Regions from separate parts of the Bacillus luti genome, predicted to be linked through region 3. Evidence: a T-box and tRNA genes for the amino acid it is inferred to sense, from the RefSeq annotation. Region 3 holds a T-box; the other regions hold tRNA genes.
The links. The T-box of region 3 lies ahead of thrS (threonine--tRNA ligase). A T-box ahead of a tRNA ligase gene usually reads a tRNA of that ligase, here a tRNA-Thr.
Positions count from the first base shown of each region.

Region 1 (6,198 bases), 1.5 Mb from region 3:
AGCGATGGAGGGACGCAGAAGGATAGAAGAAGCGTGCGATTGGTTGTGCACGTCCAAGCAATTAGGCTGATAAGTAGGCAAATCCGCTTATCGTGAAGGCTGAGTTGTGATGGGGAAGCTCCTTATGGAGCGAAGTCTTTGATTCCCCGCTGCCAAGAAAAGCTTCTAGCGAGATAAAAGGTGCCTGTACCGCAAACCGACACAGGTAGGCGAGGAGAGAATCCTAAGGTGTGCGAGAGAACTCTGGTTAAGGAACTCGGCAAAATGACCCCGTAACTTCGGGAGAAGGGGTGCTTTCTTAACGGAAAGCCGCAGTGAATAGGCCCAAGCGACTGTTTAGCAAAAACACAGCTCTCTGCGAAGCCGTAAGGCGAAGTATAGGGGGTGACACCTGCCCGGTGCTGGAAGGTTAAGGAGAGGGGTTAGCGTAAGCGAAGCTCTGAACTGAAGCCCCAGTAAACGGCGGCCGTAACTATAACGGTCCTAAGGTAGCGAAATTCCTTGTCGGGTAAGTTCCGACCCGCACGAAAGGTGTAACGATTTGGGCACTGTCTCAACCAGAGACTCGGTGAAATTATAGTACCTGTGAAGATGCAGGTTACCCGCGACAGGACGGAAAGACCCCGTGGAGCTTTACTGTAGCCTGATATTGAATTTTGGTACAGTTTGTACAGGATAGGCGGGAGCCATTGAAACCGGAGCGCTAGCTTCGGTGGAGGCGCTGGTGGGATACCGCCCTGACTGTATTGAAATTCTAACCTACGGGTCTTATCGACCCGGGAGACAGTGTCAGGTGGGCAGTTTGACTGGGGCGGTCGCCTCCTAAAGTGTAACGGAGGCGCCCAAAGGTTCCCTCAGAATGGTTGGAAATCATTCGTAGAGTGCAAAGGCATAAGGGAGCTTGACTGCGAGACCTACAAGTCGAGCAGGGACGAAAGTCGGGCTTAGTGATCCGGTGGTTCCGCATGGAAGGGCCATCGCTCAACGGATAAAAGCTACCCCGGGGATAACAGGCTTATCTCCCCCAAGAGTCCACATCGACGGGGAGGTTTGGCACCTCGATGTCGGCTCATCGCATCCTGGGGCTGTAGTCGGTCCCAAGGGTTGGGCTGTTCGCCCATTAAAGCGGTACGCGAGCTGGGTTCAGAACGTCGTGAGACAGTTCGGTCCCTATCCGTCGTGGGCGTAGGAAATTTGAGAGGAGCTGTCCTTAGTACGAGAGGACCGGGATGGACGCACCGCTGGTGTACCAGTTGTTCTGCCAAGGGCATAGCTGGGTAGCTATGTGCGGAAGGGATAAGTGCTGAAAGCATCTAAGCATGAAGCCCCCCTCAAGATGAGATTTCCCATAGCGTAAGCTAGTAAGATCCCTGAAAGATGATCAGGTTGATAGGTTCGAGGTGGAAGCATGGTGACATGTGGAGCTGACGAATACTAATAGATCGAGGACTTAACCATATAATATGAAGCAATGTTATCTAGTTTTGAAAGAATATAAAAAACTTGTTGACTTTAAAGGTTAAATAAGTTATAATGATTCTTGTCTTAAATGAATATAGTCTGGTAATGATGGCAGAGAGGTCACACCCGTTCCCATACCGAACACGGAAGTTAAGCTCTCTAGCGCCGATGGTAGTTGGGACCTTGTCCCTGTGAGAGTAGGACGTTGCCAGGCAAATGGAGGATTAGCTCAGCTGGGAGAGCACCTGCCTTACAAGCAGGGGGTCGGCGGTTCGATCCCGTCATCCTCCACCATATATGTCGGAGGGGTAGCGAAGTGGCTAAACGCGGCGGACTGTAAATCCGCTCCTTCGGGTTCGGCAGTTCGAATCTGCCCCCCTCCACCATTCTTAATTAATGGGCTATAGCCAAGCGGTAAGGCAACGGACTTTGACTCCGTCATGCGCTGGTTCGAATCCAGCTAGCCCAGCCATTAAGAGCCATTAGCTCAGTTGGTAGAGCATCTGACTTTTAATCAGAGGGTCGAAGGTTCGAGTCCTTCATGGCTCACCATTTTAATAAAATATGCGGGTGTGGCGGAATTGGCAGACGCACTAGACTTAGGATCTAGCGCCTTTGGCGTGGGGGTTCGACTCCCTTCACCCGCACTTTTAATAAAATAACTCAAACATGTCTTGCGGAAGTAGTTCAGTGGTAGAATACAACCTTGCCAAGGTTGGGGTCGCGGGTTCGAATCCCGTCTTCCGCTCCAATTTTCAATATGACATGCCGGGGTGGCGGAACAGGCAGACGCACAGGACTTAAAATCCTGCGGTGGGTGACCACCGTGCGGGTTCGACCCCCGCCCTCGGCACCATATGCGCCCGTAGCTCAATTGGATAGAGCGTTTGACTACGGATCAAGAGGTTAGGGGTTCGACTCCTCTCGGGCGCGCTTTTATTAACGGGAAGTGGCTCAGCTTGGTAGAGCACCTGGTTTGGGACCAGGGGGTCGCAGGTTCAAATCCTGTCTTCCCGATATTCCCAAAAACATGGGGCCTTAGCTCAGCTGGGAGAGCGCCTGCCTTGCACGCAGGAGGTCAGCGGTTCGATCCCGCTAGGCTCCACTTTATTTATTATATGTCTCGGAGGTATACCCAAGTTCGGCTGAAGGGATCGGTCTTGAAAACCGACAGGCGGTGAGAATCGCGCGGGGGTTCGAATCCCTCTACCTCCTCCATTTTCTTTTTAAATGGATTAGATACATGTAATAATAAAATATTTCTTTTTCCTTCATGGAGGTATACCCAAGTTCGGCTGAAGGGATCGGTCTTGAAAACCGACAGGCGGCGAGAGTCGCGCGGGGGTTCGAATCCCTCTACCTCCTCCATTTTTTTAAAATTTTATATTGTCGCGGGGTGGAGCAGCACGGTAGCTCGTCGGGCTCATAACCCGAAGGTCGCAGGTTCAAATCCTGTCCCCGCAACCAAATGGTCCCGTGGTGTAGTGGTTAACATGCCTGCCTGTCACGCAGGAGATCGCCGGTTCGACCCCGGTCGGGACCGCCATTTATGTTGGCTCGGTAGCTCAGTCGGTAGAGCAGAGGACTGAAAATCCTCGTGTCGGCGGTTCGATTCCGTCCCGAGCCACCATTTTTTTTTGCCGACTTAGCTCAATTGGTAGAGCAACTGACTTGTAATCAGTAGGTTGGGGGTTCAAGTCCTCTAGTCGGCATCATTTAGGGGCATAGTTTAAAGGTAGAACTGAGGTCTCCAAAACCTCCAGTGTGGGTTCGATTCCTACTGCCCCTGTAAAGTATATGGGCCTATAGCTCAGCTGGTTAGAGCGCACGCCTGATAAGCGTGAGGTCGATGGTTCGAGTCCATTTAGGCCCACCATATATATTCCGCAGTAGCTCAGTGGTAGAGCTATCGGCTGTTAACCGATCGGTCGTAGGTTCGAGTCCTACCTGCGGAGCCATGGCCCGTTGGTCAAGTGGTTAAGACACCGCCCTTTCACGGCGGTAACACGGGTTCGAATCCCGTACGGGTCATACAAAAAAGAGTCAGCAATATGCTGACTCTTTTTTATTATGTGCAATCCTCTTTTATCATCTTATTTTCCTGAAATAAATAAAGGGATTTAGGAAAAACTATGGTATGTATTAAAAGGAGGAGATAAAAATGACACGAGTTCGAGAATTTATGAGTACTCATATAGTACATTGTACACCGTTAGACAATGTATATGAGGCTGCTGTAAAGATGAAAGAAGAATCGGTTGGATTGATTCCTGTTGTTGAAAATGAACAAGTTGTTGGGCTTGTTACTGATCGAGATTTGGTTGTTCGAGGGATTGCAGAGAAGCATCCTGGGTCTAATAAAATTACAAATGTAATGACAACAAATATTGTTTCAGTTTCTCCAGATGATGCTATTGAAAAAGCTACAGAATTAATGGCACAATATCAAATTAGACGATTACCAGTAGTTGAGAATGGTCAATTAGTTGGGATGTTAGCACTAGGTGACTTAGCTATAAGAGAATCGACAGATGATCAAGCTGGATTTGCTTTAGGTGAAATCTCGGAGCATACAGAATAAAGTGAATCCTTAATGAATGGGGCCTTAATGCCCACAAATAGCAAGATAAATTATGTATGAAGAGCGGATACATCATTCTAGTATATATAGATTAAACTAATATGCTAGAGTGACGTATCTAGGGCATTATATAATAGGTATACAGTTAATATTTTCGACAGTTTTTTAAAATTTTTCATTCCTAATTTTTAATAAGAGAAAAAATGATATACTGATAGGTATAAGGGTTATGATAGATTTTGAATATAACAATATTAATTGGTAATGATGTAATAATGAATTAATATTTCCTATGTAGATAAAGTGAAACTTTAATCATTGTGGGGGCTATTCCAAAATGATTATGAGTTGAACCAATCGGGCTTTTACGGGCATTTATCTCCCAACTAAATTCATAGCATTCGCTGAATTTTGAGGTGGGAGTCTTACTTGGTCGCAAATAGCGGGATAAAAAGGGAAGGGGAATTATATGAAGGCTGTACAAGGCGATCCAAATTGGAATTTGGTTACAGATACATATATAGAACCAAATAATTTCGCTGAATTATTTTCTTTGCTTGTACCTTGTCACCCAAAAGGTGAAGGGAACGAGCGGACTATATTAGCGTGGAAAGAAAAAGAATTTTATAAAGAAGAAAATTTAGCGGCATTTATCGTATATGGAATAAATAAAGTGAAAAATTTACCGCAGTTTCATAAAGATGAAATTCCAACTTTAGTACGTATTCTTCGTTTATGCCAAGAGATTGGTTGGTATGAAGAGGCAAATACTTTTATGATAACTCAAGGGCTAGATGAATTTGTCCAAACTTCATTGGAATATGAAACATGGGATCTTTTGACGCAAGCGGTTGCTTTAAACTATTTAATTATTAAATACCGTATTGGTGAATTAACAGATAGGGATGTAGAAATTTGGGATAGAGTTAAATTTAATGAGGAATGTATAAAAGATTGTAAGCATTTATTATCTCATAAAGAAGTATTGGAATTTACATTCTTTTATATGTGTAAAAGAGCGAAGTTACTGTCAAAAGAGCAATTAAATAGTGATATGATGAGTCTAGCGATGTATTGTAATACTTTTGTTTATGATTTATATACACATGACTTATTACGAAAATATCGTAAGTGTACAGACTTCTTATCATATTATGGACCGAGTCAAGCGGTGTTAGCCTGTCAACGAGCTGTACTTGCTCAAATTTCCGATCGATTAGACCCATTAAAGACAACGCATGTAGATGATTATTTATATGTGATGAAAGAAATGATGGAGCATATGACGATAGGGGTAATGGACCGATATGGTCATTTTATCGGAAAGCTACTATCATATGTACCATTTTTTGAAATGATTCAAGTTCCGCAGCATGCATATTACTGTGAAGAATTACTGTATATTTGTAAGGGCATTGAATATAAGGAAGAGATATTACGCAATTATATATTTATACAATTACATGATTGTTTACCATCATTCTTTAAACTATTTCTTAAAAATAAGCGTTATGCAACTATTCATGATATTTTATTCTATTGGTGCGACGATGAACAAAGAATGAGCTTAGAGAAAAAATATAATCTGAGTTTTATTTATGAAAAATATGCTTGTGGATAAACAGTACTGTTTATATGAAAAATTAATATAAATTAAAAAGGATCTCAAGTTTATGTGAGATCCTTTTTTTGTTAGTAAAACAAGGAGAAAGTAATTAAGATGAGAAATAACATTCCATAAAGGAGAAGTTGTGCAGTATAACTTCCTTGTATACCGAAAAAAGTATTCATTTTTTCATATAAATTCAATATATATTTCATTGGAGTATCTTTGAAAGATTGGTACACAGTGTCTCCTCTTTCTAAGCTTCTTGTTCATGTTTTTTATTATTAGGGACATTCACGTATCTAGCTATGAATAATAAAATAGCCATAAAAAATACAGGAAATACGGTAGATAAATACAAACCGTTACTAATTACATTTGTTATAAGGGCACTTAATAGAAAAAGAGCGTTATAAATGTGTGCAATTTTTTGTTTTAGTTGCACTTGGAATGATTCCATCATAATTTCTAAAGTAACAAAAGCAATGATAATAGATAAAAATACAGTGTTTGTATTATAAATGATTAAACAACAGATTAAGCCTAAAAA
Region 1 is NZ_CP040336.1:4,381,058-4,387,255, reverse strand. Features, by position in the region: rRNA gene EUC40_RS22330 (23S ribosomal RNA) at 1-1,458, shown strand, start outside; rRNA gene rrf (5S ribosomal RNA) at 1,560-1,675, shown strand; tRNA gene EUC40_RS22320 (tRNA-Val) at 1,680-1,755, shown strand; tRNA gene EUC40_RS22315 (tRNA-Tyr) at 1,764-1,847, shown strand; tRNA gene EUC40_RS22310 (tRNA-Gln) at 1,859-1,933, shown strand; tRNA gene EUC40_RS22305 (tRNA-Lys) at 1,938-2,013, shown strand; tRNA gene EUC40_RS22300 (tRNA-Leu) at 2,028-2,108, shown strand; tRNA gene EUC40_RS22295 (tRNA-Gly) at 2,138-2,212, shown strand; tRNA gene EUC40_RS22290 (tRNA-Leu) at 2,229-2,317, shown strand; tRNA gene EUC40_RS22285 (tRNA-Arg) at 2,321-2,394, shown strand; tRNA gene EUC40_RS22280 (tRNA-Pro) at 2,405-2,478, shown strand; tRNA gene EUC40_RS22275 (tRNA-Ala) at 2,494-2,566, shown strand; tRNA gene EUC40_RS22270 (tRNA-Ser) at 2,587-2,679, shown strand; tRNA gene EUC40_RS22265 (tRNA-Ser) at 2,737-2,829, shown strand; tRNA gene EUC40_RS22260 (tRNA-Met) at 2,852-2,928, shown strand; tRNA gene EUC40_RS22255 (tRNA-Asp) at 2,932-3,007, shown strand; tRNA gene EUC40_RS22250 (tRNA-Phe) at 3,016-3,091, shown strand; tRNA gene EUC40_RS22245 (tRNA-Thr) at 3,101-3,173, shown strand; tRNA gene EUC40_RS22240 (tRNA-Trp) at 3,180-3,250, shown strand; tRNA gene EUC40_RS22235 (tRNA-Ile) at 3,261-3,337, shown strand; tRNA gene EUC40_RS22230 (tRNA-Asn) at 3,345-3,419, shown strand; tRNA gene EUC40_RS22225 (tRNA-Glu) at 3,421-3,492, shown strand; gene EUC40_RS22220 (CBS domain-containing protein) at 3,623-4,042, shown strand; gene EUC40_RS22215 (DUF3965 domain-containing protein) at 4,512-5,663, shown strand; gene EUC40_RS22210 (hypothetical protein) at 5,905-6,198, opposite strand, start outside.
Region 1: it has a tRNA-Thr gene. The T-box ahead of thrS (threonine--tRNA ligase) is inferred to sense a tRNA for this amino acid. The anticodon was not compared.

Region 2 (6,198 bases), 1.7 Mb from region 3:
CTTAGTTGCCATCATTAAGTTGGGCACTCTAAGGTGACTGCCGGTGACAAACCGGAGGAAGGTGGGGATGACGTCAAATCATCATGCCCCTTATGACCTGGGCTACACACGTGCTACAATGGACGGTACAAAGAGCTGCAAGACCGCGAGGTGGAGCTAATCTCATAAAACCGTTCTCAGTTCGGATTGTAGGCTGCAACTCGCCTACATGAAGCTGGAATCGCTAGTAATCGCGGATCAGCATGCCGCGGTGAATACGTTCCCGGGCCTTGTACACACCGCCCGTCACACCACGAGAGTTTGTAACACCCGAAGTCGGTGGGGTAACCTTTTTGGAGCCAGCCGCCTAAGGTGGGACAGATGATTGGGGTGAAGTCGTAACAAGGTAGCCGTATCGGAAGGTGCGGCTGGATCACCTCCTTTCTATGGAGAATTGATGAACGCTGTTCATCAATATAAGTTTCCGTGTTTCGTTTTGTTCAGTTTTGAGAGAACTATCTCTCATATATAAATGTATGTTCTTTGAAAACTAGATAACAGTGTAGCTCATATTTTTTAATTTTTAGTTTGGTTAAGTTAGAAAGGGCGCACGGTGGATGCCTTGACACTAGGAGTCGATGAAGGACGGGACTAACGCCGATATGCTTCGGGGAGCTGTAAGTAAGCTTTGATCCGAAGATTTCCGAATGGGGAAACCCACCATACGTAATGGTATGGTATCCTTACCTGAATACATAGGGTAAGGAAGACAGACCCAGGGAACTGAAACATCTAAGTACCTGGAGGAAGAGAAAGCAAATGCGATTTCCTGAGTAGCGGCGAGCGAAACGGAACATAGCCCAAACCAAGAGGCTTGCCTCTTGGGGTTGTAGGACATTCTATACGGAGTTACAAAGGAACGAGGTAGACGAAGCGACCTGGAAAGGTCCGTCGTAGAGGGTAACAACCCCGTAGTCGAAACTTCGTTCTCTCTTGAATGTATCCTGAGTACGGCGGAACACGTGAAATTCCGTCGGAATCTGGGAGGACCATCTCCCAAGGCTAAATACTCCCTAGTGATCGATAGTGAACCAGTACCGTGAGGGAAAGGTGAAAAGCACCCCGGAAGGGGAGTGAAAGAGATCCTGAAACCGTGTGCCTACAAATAGTCAGAGCCCGTTAATGGGTGATGGCGTGCCTTTTGTAGAATGAACCGGCGAGTTACGATCCCGTGCGAGGTTAAGCTGAAGAGGCGGAGCCGCAGCGAAAGCGAGTCTGAATAGGGCGTTTAGTACGTGGTCGTAGACCCGAAACCAGGTGATCTACCCATGTCCAGGGTGAAGTTCAGGTAACACTGAATGGAGGCCCGAACCCACGCACGTTGAAAAGTGCGGGGATGAGGTGTGGGTAGCGGAGAAATTCCAATCGAACCTGGAGATAGCTGGTTCTCCCCGAAATAGCTTTAGGGCTAGCCTTAAGTGTAAGAGTCTTGGAGGTAGAGCACTGATTGGACTAGGGGTCCTCATCGGATTACCGAATTCAGTCAAACTCCGAATGCCAATGACTTATCCTTAGGAGTCAGACTGCGAGTGATAAGATCCGTAGTCAAAAGGGAAACAGCCCAGACCGCCAGCTAAGGTCCCAAAGTGTGTATTAAGTGGAAAAGGATGTGGAGTTGCTTAGACAACTAGGATGTTGGCTTAGAAGCAGCCACCATTTAAAGAGTGCGTAATAGCTCACTAGTCGAGTGACTCTGCGCCGAAAATGTACCGGGGCTAAATACACCACCGAAGCTGCGGATTGATACCAATGGTATCAGTGGTAGGGGAGCGTTCTAAGGACAGTGAAGTCAGACCGTAAGGACTGGTGGAGTGCTTAGAAGTGAGAATGCCGGTATGAGTAGCGAAAGACGGGTGAGAATCCCGTCCACCGAATGCCTAAGGTTTCCTGAGGAAGGCTCGTCCGCTCAGGGTTAGTCAGGACCTAAGCCGAGGCCGACAGGCGTAGGCGATGGACAACAGGTTGATATTCCTGTACCACCTCTTTATCGTTTGAGCAATGGAGGGACGCAGAAGGATAGAAGAAGCGTGCGATTGGTTGTGCACGTCCAAGCAGTTAGGCTGATAAGTAGGCAAATCCGCTTATCGTGAAGGCTGAGCTGTGATGGGGAAGCTCCTTATGGAGCGAAGTCTTTGATTCCCCGCTGCCAAGAAAAGCTTCTAGCGAGATAAAAGGTGCCTGTACCGCAAACCGACACAGGTAGGCGAGGAGAGAATCCTAAGGTGTGCGAGAGAACTCTGGTTAAGGAACTCGGCAAAATGACCCCGTAACTTCGGGAGAAGGGGTGCTTTCTTAACGGAAAGCCGCAGTGAATAGGCCCAAGCGACTGTTTAGCAAAAACACAGCTCTCTGCGAAGCCGTAAGGCGAAGTATAGGGGGTGACACCTGCCCGGTGCTGGAAGGTTAAGGAGAGGGGTTAGCGTAAGCGAAGCTCTGAACTGAAGCCCCAGTAAACGGCGGCCGTAACTATAACGGTCCTAAGGTAGCGAAATTCCTTGTCGGGTAAGTTCCGACCCGCACGAAAGGTGTAACGATTTGGGCACTGTCTCAACCAGAGACTCGGTGAAATTATAGTACCTGTGAAGATGCAGGTTACCCGCGACAGGACGGAAAGACCCCGTGGAGCTTTACTGTAGCCTGATATTGAATTTTGGTACAGTTTGTACAGGATAGGCGGGAGCCATTGAAACCGGAGCGCTAGCTTCGGTGGAGGCGCTGGTGGGATACCGCCCTGACTGTATTGAAATTCTAACCTACGGGTCTTATCGACCCGGGAGACAGTGTCAGGTGGGCAGTTTGACTGGGGCGGTCGCCTCCTAAAGTGTAACGGAGGCGCCCAAAGGTTCCCTCAGAATGGTTGGAAATCATTCGTAGAGTGCAAAGGCATAAGGGAGCTTGACTGCGAGACCTACAAGTCGAGCAGGGACGAAAGTCGGGCTTAGTGATCCGGTGGTTCCGCATGGAAGGGCCATCGCTCAACGGATAAAAGCTACCCCGGGGATAACAGGCTTATCTCCCCCAAGAGTCCACATCGACGGGGAGGTTTGGCACCTCGATGTCGGCTCATCGCATCCTGGGGCTGTAGTCGGTCCCAAGGGTTGGGCTGTTCGCCCATTAAAGCGGTACGCGAGCTGGGTTCAGAACGTCGTGAGACAGTTCGGTCCCTATCCGTCGTGGGCGTAGGAAATTTGAGAGGAGCTGTCCTTAGTACGAGAGGACCGGGATGGACGCACCGCTGGTGTACCAGTTGTTCTGCCAAGGGCATAGCTGGGTAGCTATGTGCGGAAGGGATAAGTGCTGAAAGCATCTAAGCATGAAGCCCCCCTCAAGATGAGATTTCCCATAGCGTAAGCTAGTAAGATCCCTGAAAGATGATCAGGTTGATAGGTTCGAGGTGGAAGCATGGTGACATGTGGAGCTGACGAATACTAATAGATCGAGGACTTAACCATATAATATGAAGCAATGTTATCTAGTTTTGAGAGAACATAAAAAACTTGTTGACTTTTAAAGTGAATCAGTTATAATAATGATTGTCTCAAAAGAATAATGTCTGGTAATGATGGCAGAGAGGTCACACCCGTTCCCATACCGAACACGGAAGTTAAGCTCTCTAGCGCCGATGGTAGTTGGGACCTTGTCCCTGTGAGAGTAGGACGTTGCCAGGCAATATTATTCCGCAGTAGCTCAGCGGTAGAGCTATCGGCTGTTAACCGATCGGTCGTAGGTTCGATTCCTACCTGCGGAGCCATTGGAGAGCTGTCCGAGTTGGCCGAAGGAGCACGATTGGAAATCGTGTATACGTCACAAGCGTATCAAGGGTTCGAATCCCTTGCTCTCCGCCATAGGATTTATAATATTTGGCCCGTTGGTCAAGTGGTTAAGACACCGCCCTTTCACGGCGGTAACACGGGTTCGAATCCCGTACGGGTCACCACTTTTGGAGGATTAGCTCAGCTGGGAGAGCACCTGCCTTACAAGCAGGGGGTCGGCGGTTCGATCCCGTCATCCTCCACCATATAACTTATATGAATAATATTATCGCGGGGTGGAGCAGCACGGTAGCTCGTCGGGCTCATAACCCGAAGGTCGCAGGTTCAAATCCTGTCCCCGCAACCAAATGGTCCCGTGGTGTAGTGGTTAACATGCCTGCCTGTCACGCAGGAGATCGCCGGTTCGACCCCGGTCGGGACCGCCATTTTAATAAGGCTCGGTAGCTCAGTCGGTAGAGCAGAGGACTGAAAATCCTCGTGTCGGCGGTTCGATTCCGTCCCGAGCCACCATTTATTTTAATAAAATACGCCGGCTTAGCTCAATTGGTAGAGCAACTGACTTGTAATCAGTAGGTTGGGGGTTCAAGTCCTCTAGCCGGCACCATGTAAGTTTCGGAGGGGTAGCGAAGTGGCTAAACGCGGCGGACTGTAAATCCGCTCCTTCGGGTTCGGCAGTTCGAATCTGCCCCCCTCCACCATTTACATAGGGGCATAGTTTAAAGGTAGAACTGAGGTCTCCAAAACCTCCAGTGTGGGTTCGATTCCTACTGCCCCTGCCAAATATATTTACACAACATGGCGGTTGTGGCGAAGTGGTTAACGCACCGGATTGTGGCTCCGGCATTCGTGGGTTCGATTCCCATCAGTCGCCCCATTTTTATTTTAAAAATGACAAATAATATAATGGATACTTACATATAATTAATTAAGAAATCAATGGGCTATAGCCAAGCGGTAAGGCAACGGACTTTGACTCCGTCATGCGCTGGTTCGAATCCAGCTAGCCCAGCCATTTTTGCGGAAGTAGTTCAGTGGTAGAATACAACCTTGCCAAGGTTGGGGTCGCGGGTTCGAATCCCGTCTTCCGCTCCAATAAAATTAATTTCATATGGCGGCATAGCCAAGTGGTAAGGCAGAGGTCTGCAAAACCTTTATCACCGGTTCAAATCCGGTTGCCGCCTTTTCTTTTGTGCCGATGTGGCGGAATTGGCAGACGCGCACGACTCAAAATCGTGTTCCTTCGGGAGTGTCGGTTCGACCCCGACCATCGGTATCAAACAAACGTTGATTTAAACGGCTCTTACGTTCAGTAGGAGCCGTTTTTTCGTATTCTTAGAAGATCGCTCTATATTTAAAGATGGAATATATGGTATAAGAATCAATACACATGGTATTGATTATGTTGAAAAATAACTTTTAACACTTGCAGGAGGATATAATTGAAATGGATGGATACTTACCTTAATGAATTTTTATTTATATCCTAATTATAATAATCCTCAATTCGCCAGCTGCTCTTACTTACATCAGGATAAAACGGGTTCAATTCCTAAATTTGTTTTACGAGCTAATAATATAATCATACGTATAAGTGACTATAGAATAGTCAGATTAGAAAAATTTGTAAGTGATATAGTGCATAATTTGAATAAATATCCTGATTATATAAGAAATATAATAGATAAAGTGTAAACACTCTCTTGTATATCGTATTGTTTTTTGTAAGGGCAATAATATGTTACATATTATAAAAAGGAAGAAGCTCGTTTTATGTCGAACTACTCAACTTAATGAACCCTTATAAACGAAATATATTCGTTTATAAGATAGTCGTATGTGATAACGTTGTTTAAATTAAAATTGAATGTTCAAGAACGTATATATCGATGTTTCTGATGGGTTGAACTGAGAATTCAATCCTATAACCGACTCAAACTCGTATTCTTTCGGGAATATCGGTTTGCCCCCGACCATTGGTACCCGCGATGCAAAAAGACTCTAACAGAAATATTAAAGTCTTTTTGCTAAATTATGCTATGTGATTCTAAAATTCGTAATAAATGTAGGAATTCATGTATAATATAACTTGTCGAAAGAACAAAATGATAGTGATTTATATTATGTCTGTAATATGAATCAAAAATGAACTTTTTATATTTCTTTTAAAAATGTGTTGAATACGCATTATATTTCATATTAATATCTTTATGTAGATTTAAAACCGGAAAGAGAGTGGAAAGTATGGGCCGTAAATGGAACAACATTAAAGAAAAAAAAGCATCAAAAGATGCAAATACAAGCCGTATATATGCGAAATTTGGACGCGAAATTTATGTGGCAGCAAAACAAGGCGAGCCAGATCCAGAATCAAACCAAGCGCTTAGAG
Region 2 is NZ_CP040336.1:4,586,049-4,592,246, reverse strand. Features, by position in the region: rRNA gene EUC40_RS23265 (16S ribosomal RNA) at 1-423, shown strand, start outside; rRNA gene EUC40_RS23260 (23S ribosomal RNA) at 570-3,491, shown strand; rRNA gene rrf (5S ribosomal RNA) at 3,592-3,707, shown strand; tRNA gene EUC40_RS23250 (tRNA-Asn) at 3,716-3,790, shown strand; tRNA gene EUC40_RS23245 (tRNA-Ser) at 3,793-3,884, shown strand; tRNA gene EUC40_RS23240 (tRNA-Glu) at 3,902-3,976, shown strand; tRNA gene EUC40_RS23235 (tRNA-Val) at 3,982-4,057, shown strand; tRNA gene EUC40_RS23230 (tRNA-Met) at 4,082-4,158, shown strand; tRNA gene EUC40_RS23225 (tRNA-Asp) at 4,162-4,237, shown strand; tRNA gene EUC40_RS23220 (tRNA-Phe) at 4,247-4,322, shown strand; tRNA gene EUC40_RS23215 (tRNA-Thr) at 4,341-4,416, shown strand; tRNA gene EUC40_RS23210 (tRNA-Tyr) at 4,427-4,510, shown strand; tRNA gene EUC40_RS23205 (tRNA-Trp) at 4,518-4,591, shown strand; tRNA gene EUC40_RS23200 (tRNA-His) at 4,611-4,686, shown strand; tRNA gene EUC40_RS23195 (tRNA-Gln) at 4,750-4,824, shown strand; tRNA gene EUC40_RS23190 (tRNA-Gly) at 4,830-4,904, shown strand; tRNA gene EUC40_RS23185 (tRNA-Cys) at 4,923-4,993, shown strand; tRNA gene EUC40_RS23180 (tRNA-Leu) at 5,004-5,085, shown strand; gene EUC40_RS23175 (YebC/PmpR family DNA-binding transcriptional regulator) at 6,054-6,198, shown strand, end outside.
Region 2: it has a tRNA-Thr gene. The T-box ahead of thrS (threonine--tRNA ligase) is inferred to sense a tRNA for this amino acid. The anticodon was not compared.

Region 3 (6,198 bases):
TAATCACATTAAGTAATGTCGTTTTTCCAGATCCAGAAGGACCCATAATCCCGACGAATTCTCCCGCTTTAATACTTAATGAAACACCCCTTAACGCTTTCGATTGATTTTCATTTCTTTTCCCATACGTTTTTTCTACACTTTCTACAGTCACTACATTTGTTGACATCTCTTTCACTCCATCCCTTTTGTATAGTATAAATTTCTCATATATTTCTTATCTTTTTCTCATGTAAATCCTTAATATTTTTTTAATTTTTCAAACAAAAATAATTACACGGGGACCATGAACCTTTTGCCTACTTCATATTCTCATTTTTCTACAACTCGTTCCCTCGATTTCGCTTACATTTACCTTACAATTTTGTAAGGTAGAAAAAATACACCCCTTTAATATGAAGTGAAACCCAAAACGTGACACCTATCAAACACCTAAACCATCTGCTCCAATTCAATTTGAGAAACATTTTTAATTCGGAGTAAATGTCCCTCGATTAATGTTGGCTTTAGATTTAATATCCTTAAATGTAATGGAATCAATCCCTTTCTCATGTATTAATTTAGTTCGTGCATCACGTATTGCTTCTTTAGGACGAGCTATACGTATATCAGTACATTGATGTGTAAATTTTTCCTTTCTAAATTTTTTTAGACATATTTATATAAGGTGTTCAGAATACAACAGATCCGCTATTTCTGTTTATTGAACCTAGAAGATACAGCTACTATAATACTTAATATAAATAACCAACACTGTGTTGGTTAAAAAATAGGAGGAACAAAAATGAAAAACCAAGTATCACTAGTAGTTGAACATGATTTGAAAAACGTAACACCAGAAATGATTGACTGGTGGTGGGATAATATTGATAACTCTGAACGATATAAACTATGGCACCCAGAAGAACATGTTGATTTTAAATGGTTAGTTGACCCTAAAGTACATGGACATGTAGGAGCCATATCAGCTTCAATTGAATCTGCAGGGGATGGACTTGAATTCCCACTAAGAATTAGATGGGAAGACCCTAAAAATTGTCCTATAAACACCCATTACAGTCATGTTTTAATGGGTTCATGTTTAGATGATGACGACGATGTAATTTCACAAGTAATACATCAATACGAAAAATACGAAAACGGTACAGTAATGACTTCTACATTCATTTTTCCAAAAGGATTACCCCCATTTATTAATCTAAGTGGTTTATATAAACACAATGTAGAAGAAATGAGTCAGTTCAGTATATTTTTACCAGAATTGTTTGCAGAAAATCTGTAAGACAATTTAACCAGCTTTCCATTTAATAAATGACTAAATAGAAATCAAATTGGCCTCCAATGTGTTAGATACATCTAACATACTGGGGCCTGTCAATATAAAATCAATCACTCGCCACCTTGCTTATTCTGAGCAATTTACGCTCATCTTCAAATGAAAAACACCTCCGTTGAATTTACATACTTGGTATGCCAATTCAGGAGGTGTTTTTTCATTTACCACTATTCGGGTTCACTTTATTAAAATGGTGTAATTTCTAATCAATTATTATTTTCTATTCTTTATTTCCTCTTCCATATTTGCCACAAATATATTTAGCGAAACAACTTCTGACTTTTCTTCCCCATATTTACGTACATTTACAGCTTTACTTTCCATTTCTTTATCTCCAATAACAAGAACATACGGTACTTTTTGCATTTGTGCTTCTCTTATTTTATATCCTAATTTTTCCTCTCGTATATCCTGCTCAACACGAATACCAGCTTGCGCTAATTTATTTACAACCTCATTTGCATATTGTTCATGTACTACATTCGAAACTGGAATTACTTTCACTTGAACTGGTGCTACCCATACTGGGAACGCACCTCCAAAATGTTCAATTAATATTGCTAAAAATCGATCTAAAGATCCTAAAACTGCTCGATGGATAACAACTGGTCTTTTCTTTTCATTTTTCTCATCTATATAATTCAAATCAAATTTCTCTGGCATTTGGAAATCAAGCTGAATTGTTCCGCACTGATGACTTCTATTTAAAGCATCTTTAATATGGAAATCAATTTTTGGTCCGTAAAATGCACCGTCACCTTCATTTAGTCTATATTTATAATTCAATGAATGTAATACATTTGCTAACGCCACTTCTGCTTGCTCCCATAATTTATCGTCACCCATTGAATCTTCTGGACGAGTAGACAGCTCTACTTCATATTCGAATCCAAAAGTTTTATATACGTAATCAATTTGTGCCATTACGGATTTAATTTCATCTTCAATTTGTTCTGGTGTTACAAATAAATGAGCATCATCTTGGCAGAAAGTACGTACTCTTAATAATCCGTTTAACGCACCACTAAATTCATGTCGATGCACTTGACCGAACTCACACATACGGATCGGTAATTCACGATAAGAATGCAATTTATTTTTAAACATAAGCATATGTCCTGGACAGTTCATCGGTTTTAATGCAAAACTTTTATTATCCACTTCTGAGAAATACATATTATCTTTATAATGTCCCCAGTGCCCTGACTTCTCCCATAATTCTTGGTTCATCATAAACGGAGTGCGTACTTCTTGATAATTGTACTTTTTTTGAATTCCTCTTAAAAATGCTTCTAATTCGTTACGAATAATTTGTCCTTTCGGTAAATAAAACGGCATTCCCGGTGCCTCTTCAGAAAACATAAATAACTCCAGTTCACTACCTAACTTACGATGATTTCTCTTTGCTGCTTCTTCAACAAAGTGCAAATACTCTTCTAACTCTTTTTGAGAAGCAAAAGCAACACCATATATACGCTGAAGCACTTGATTGTTACTATCTCCTCGCCAATATGCACCAGAAACGTGAGTTAATTGAAATGCTTTCAAATAACCAGTAGATGGTAAATGTGGTCCTCTACATAAATCTACAAATTCACCTTGTTTATAAAGTGTTACACTTTCCTCATTAGGAATTGCTTCTAAAAGTTCTAATTTCAATTGATCGTTCATTTCTTGAAATAATTTTTCTGCTTCTTCTCGAGAAACCTCAACTCGCTCTATATTTATATTTTCACTTATAATCTTTTTCATTTCCTTTTCGATTTTTGGTAAATCTTCAATGTTTACACTACTTGGAAGATCCATATCATAATAAAATCCATTTTCAATAACAGGCCCTACTCCAAGATTTATATCACCATACAATCTTTTTACAGCTTGCGCTAAAATATGTGCAGCAGAGTGTCTTGCAATTTCTACACCGTCATTTGAATCTATAGTAATGATTTCAACTTTTGCATTTTCCTCAACGTTTCTTCGTAAATCAAAAAGCTGATCATTTACTTTCCCTGCGACTGCTTTCTTTTTTAAACTACTGCTAATGGATCCAGCAATTTCTTCTAAAGTAATTCCTTTTACAAACTCTTTAACACTACCATCCGGAAATTTAATTTCAATCATCTGTTCTTTCATTTTTCATCTCTCCATTTCATAATAAAAAGCACACTCATCCCTAAAATAGGGACGAGCGTGCTTATACCCGTGGTTCCACCCAGATTCCCACCGTAAATATACAATGGCTTCTTTTACGGTAACGTCGTTTACACGGCACTAGATACTTCGTTTCCCCAGTGCAGCTCTAAGGTGGTAAGTTATTTTTCTGTGTTAGGAAGTTCTCAGCTTTCCTTCCTTCTCTGTATAACCGGATAAAATAACTCGTGTCCTTTTCTTCGCTTATTATGAAATTGAATGCAAAAAAGCATATTCATCCCTAAAATAGGGACGAATATGCTTATATCCGTGGTTCCACCCAGATTCCCATCACAAAATGTAATGGCTTCTTTTGCGATAACGTCGCTTACACGGCACTAGATACTTAATTTCCCCAGTGCAGCTCTAAGGTGGTAAGTTATTTTTCTGCGTTAGGAAGTTCTCAGCTTTCCTTCCTTCTCTGTATAACCGGATAAAATAACTCGTGTCCTTTTCTTTGCTTTTATAAGTACATCCATTAATTGTTATTTACTATATCTTATTCATTTTATTTTTGCAAGTGTTAAAAAAAAATTTTATTTAATAAAAAAAGAAACCAAAAATAGATTTTTGGTTTCACTTCACAATTTTACCAATCTTGTGGTTCGTAATTTAAGTCTGAAAATAGACGTCTTTTCTCTTTCTTCGTTAAATCTCTCCACTGTCCAATTGGTAAATTATTCAATTCGATATTCATAATTCTCGTACGTTTTAACGTGTATACTTGATAACCTAAAGCTTCACACATACGGCGAATTTGGCGATTTAGCCCTTGTGTCAAAATAATTTTGAACTCATATTTTGATAACTGTGTGATCTCACATGGAAGCGTTTTTGTATCTAAAATTTTTACACCAGCTGCCATTTTCTCTAAAAACTCTGGTGTAATCGGCTTATCTACTGAAACGATATATTCTTTCTCATGTTTGTTTTCCGCACGTAAAATTTCATTAACGATATCGCCATCATTCGTTAACAAAATTAAGCCATCTGAGTCTTTATCGAGACGTCCAATATGACTAATTCGTAAAGGATGATTCACTAAATCGATAATATTACCTTTTACTGATTTTTCACTTGTACATGTAATACCTACTGGTTTATTTAAAGCAATATATACGTGATCTCGAGCAATTCGAAGTTGCTCTCCATTTACACGTACATCATCACCTGGATTTACTTGGTCACCAATTTTTGCAACCTTACCGTTAATAATTACTCTTCTCTCATTAATTAATTTATCTGCTCCACGTCGAGACGCTTTTCCAGCTTCACTAATAAATTTATTGATACGCAAATTAGGCACATCCTTTTCTAAACAATATTTCAAGCTCACACTGCTACTACCGTACAATACAAAAGGGTAAGCCTTCTATTATAACTTAAATATATTAACATGAAAGGGTATATGACGTCTTCTATTAATTACTCGTTTATAAGAAAATATCTTTATTATACATTCATTTATGCACGTTTTGTACACTTAATATACAAGCCATTCTTCCTTACATACAGCTTGTTTTCCTCTTATATATTCTAAATCCTCATGAATATTAGCTAGTTTATACAACTCTGGGAAAATCTCTTCTACATAATTTTGATGTGCCATTTCATCTTTCCAATAAGTTAACACGATGTAACGATTTTCAGTTTTTAAAGACTTCCCAACTACTCCACATAACATCCCTTTTGCTTTTTCCATTCCTTTATTCCAAATTGTTTCTTGTTTATGTAAAAAGTACTTTTCCTTTCCTAACTTTATATCACATATAGCAACTCTTACGAATGATCCTTCTGTAACAACATCTTTCAAAGGCGTATTAGTTATATCATACAACGTTTGAAACAATTCAATTTCACATGAAAGGAACGTATCCTCTTGTTTACTATTTAAATAAATTGTATCGTGAACACCATTCATAAATGATTGATATTTACTTCTATCTTCCCATAAAGTAAATACACATGCCTCATCTTCATTCCATCCACCAAATTGTCCATGAAAACCATCTAGGTGCTGTATATCACGCCATTTTTCTTGTGCTCTTGAAAACAATTCCTTTTTCTCTTCTGCTACCTTACAGTAGATTGTTTTTAGTAACATTTTTAATTCCCCCTTATCTTACATTCCATTTCCCATCTGCAATACTTTCTACTTTTTCCCCTAAACGAATATTATTTTTACTCTCTATTTGTTCAGCTCTTATATGTATTAAAGAAGGCCTTTTCATCTCGTATCCTTGTTCAACACACAGATTTATCTTTTCTGTTCCAAAAATTACGATACTTTAAAAGATACGCTGCTAAACATCCATTTGAACTTCCTGTTGTCACATCTTCCGGGATCCCATAATAGTCTGCAAAATCACGAACATTTAGATCATTTGTTTGTTTACATAACATGATTATATTCTTCTAGTTATCTATAGTATTCAAAAAAGCATCCGCTCTTTCTATCAGCCATTCACCAAACGTATTTAAAAATAATAAAATTTCATTTATATCATTTATTGGTTCAATTACATATTGTAATGCCTTTCTCATATTTTCTTCTTGTTCGGGAAAATGCTTACTGAATAGTGTATACGCTGGGTATAAATCTCTTGAATACAGCCCTTCTCTATCAATAGTTAATGCTAGACCTGCTCTAATTATGATCTTCATTATCCAAC
Region 3 is NZ_CP040336.1:2,852,196-2,858,393, forward strand. Features, by position in the region: gene EUC40_RS14565 (ABC transporter ATP-binding protein) at 1-169, opposite strand, end outside; gene EUC40_RS14570 (DAPG hydrolase family protein) at 785-1,282, shown strand; gene thrS (threonine--tRNA ligase) at 1,550-3,469, opposite strand; T-box leader at 3,514-3,736, opposite strand; T-box leader at 3,772-3,993, opposite strand; gene EUC40_RS14580 (pseudouridine synthase) at 4,116-4,823, opposite strand; gene EUC40_RS14585 (YdbC family protein) at 5,010-5,630, opposite strand; gene EUC40_RS27130 (PhzF family phenazine biosynthesis protein) at 5,771-5,929, opposite strand; gene EUC40_RS14595 (nucleotidyltransferase) at 5,942-6,198, opposite strand, start outside.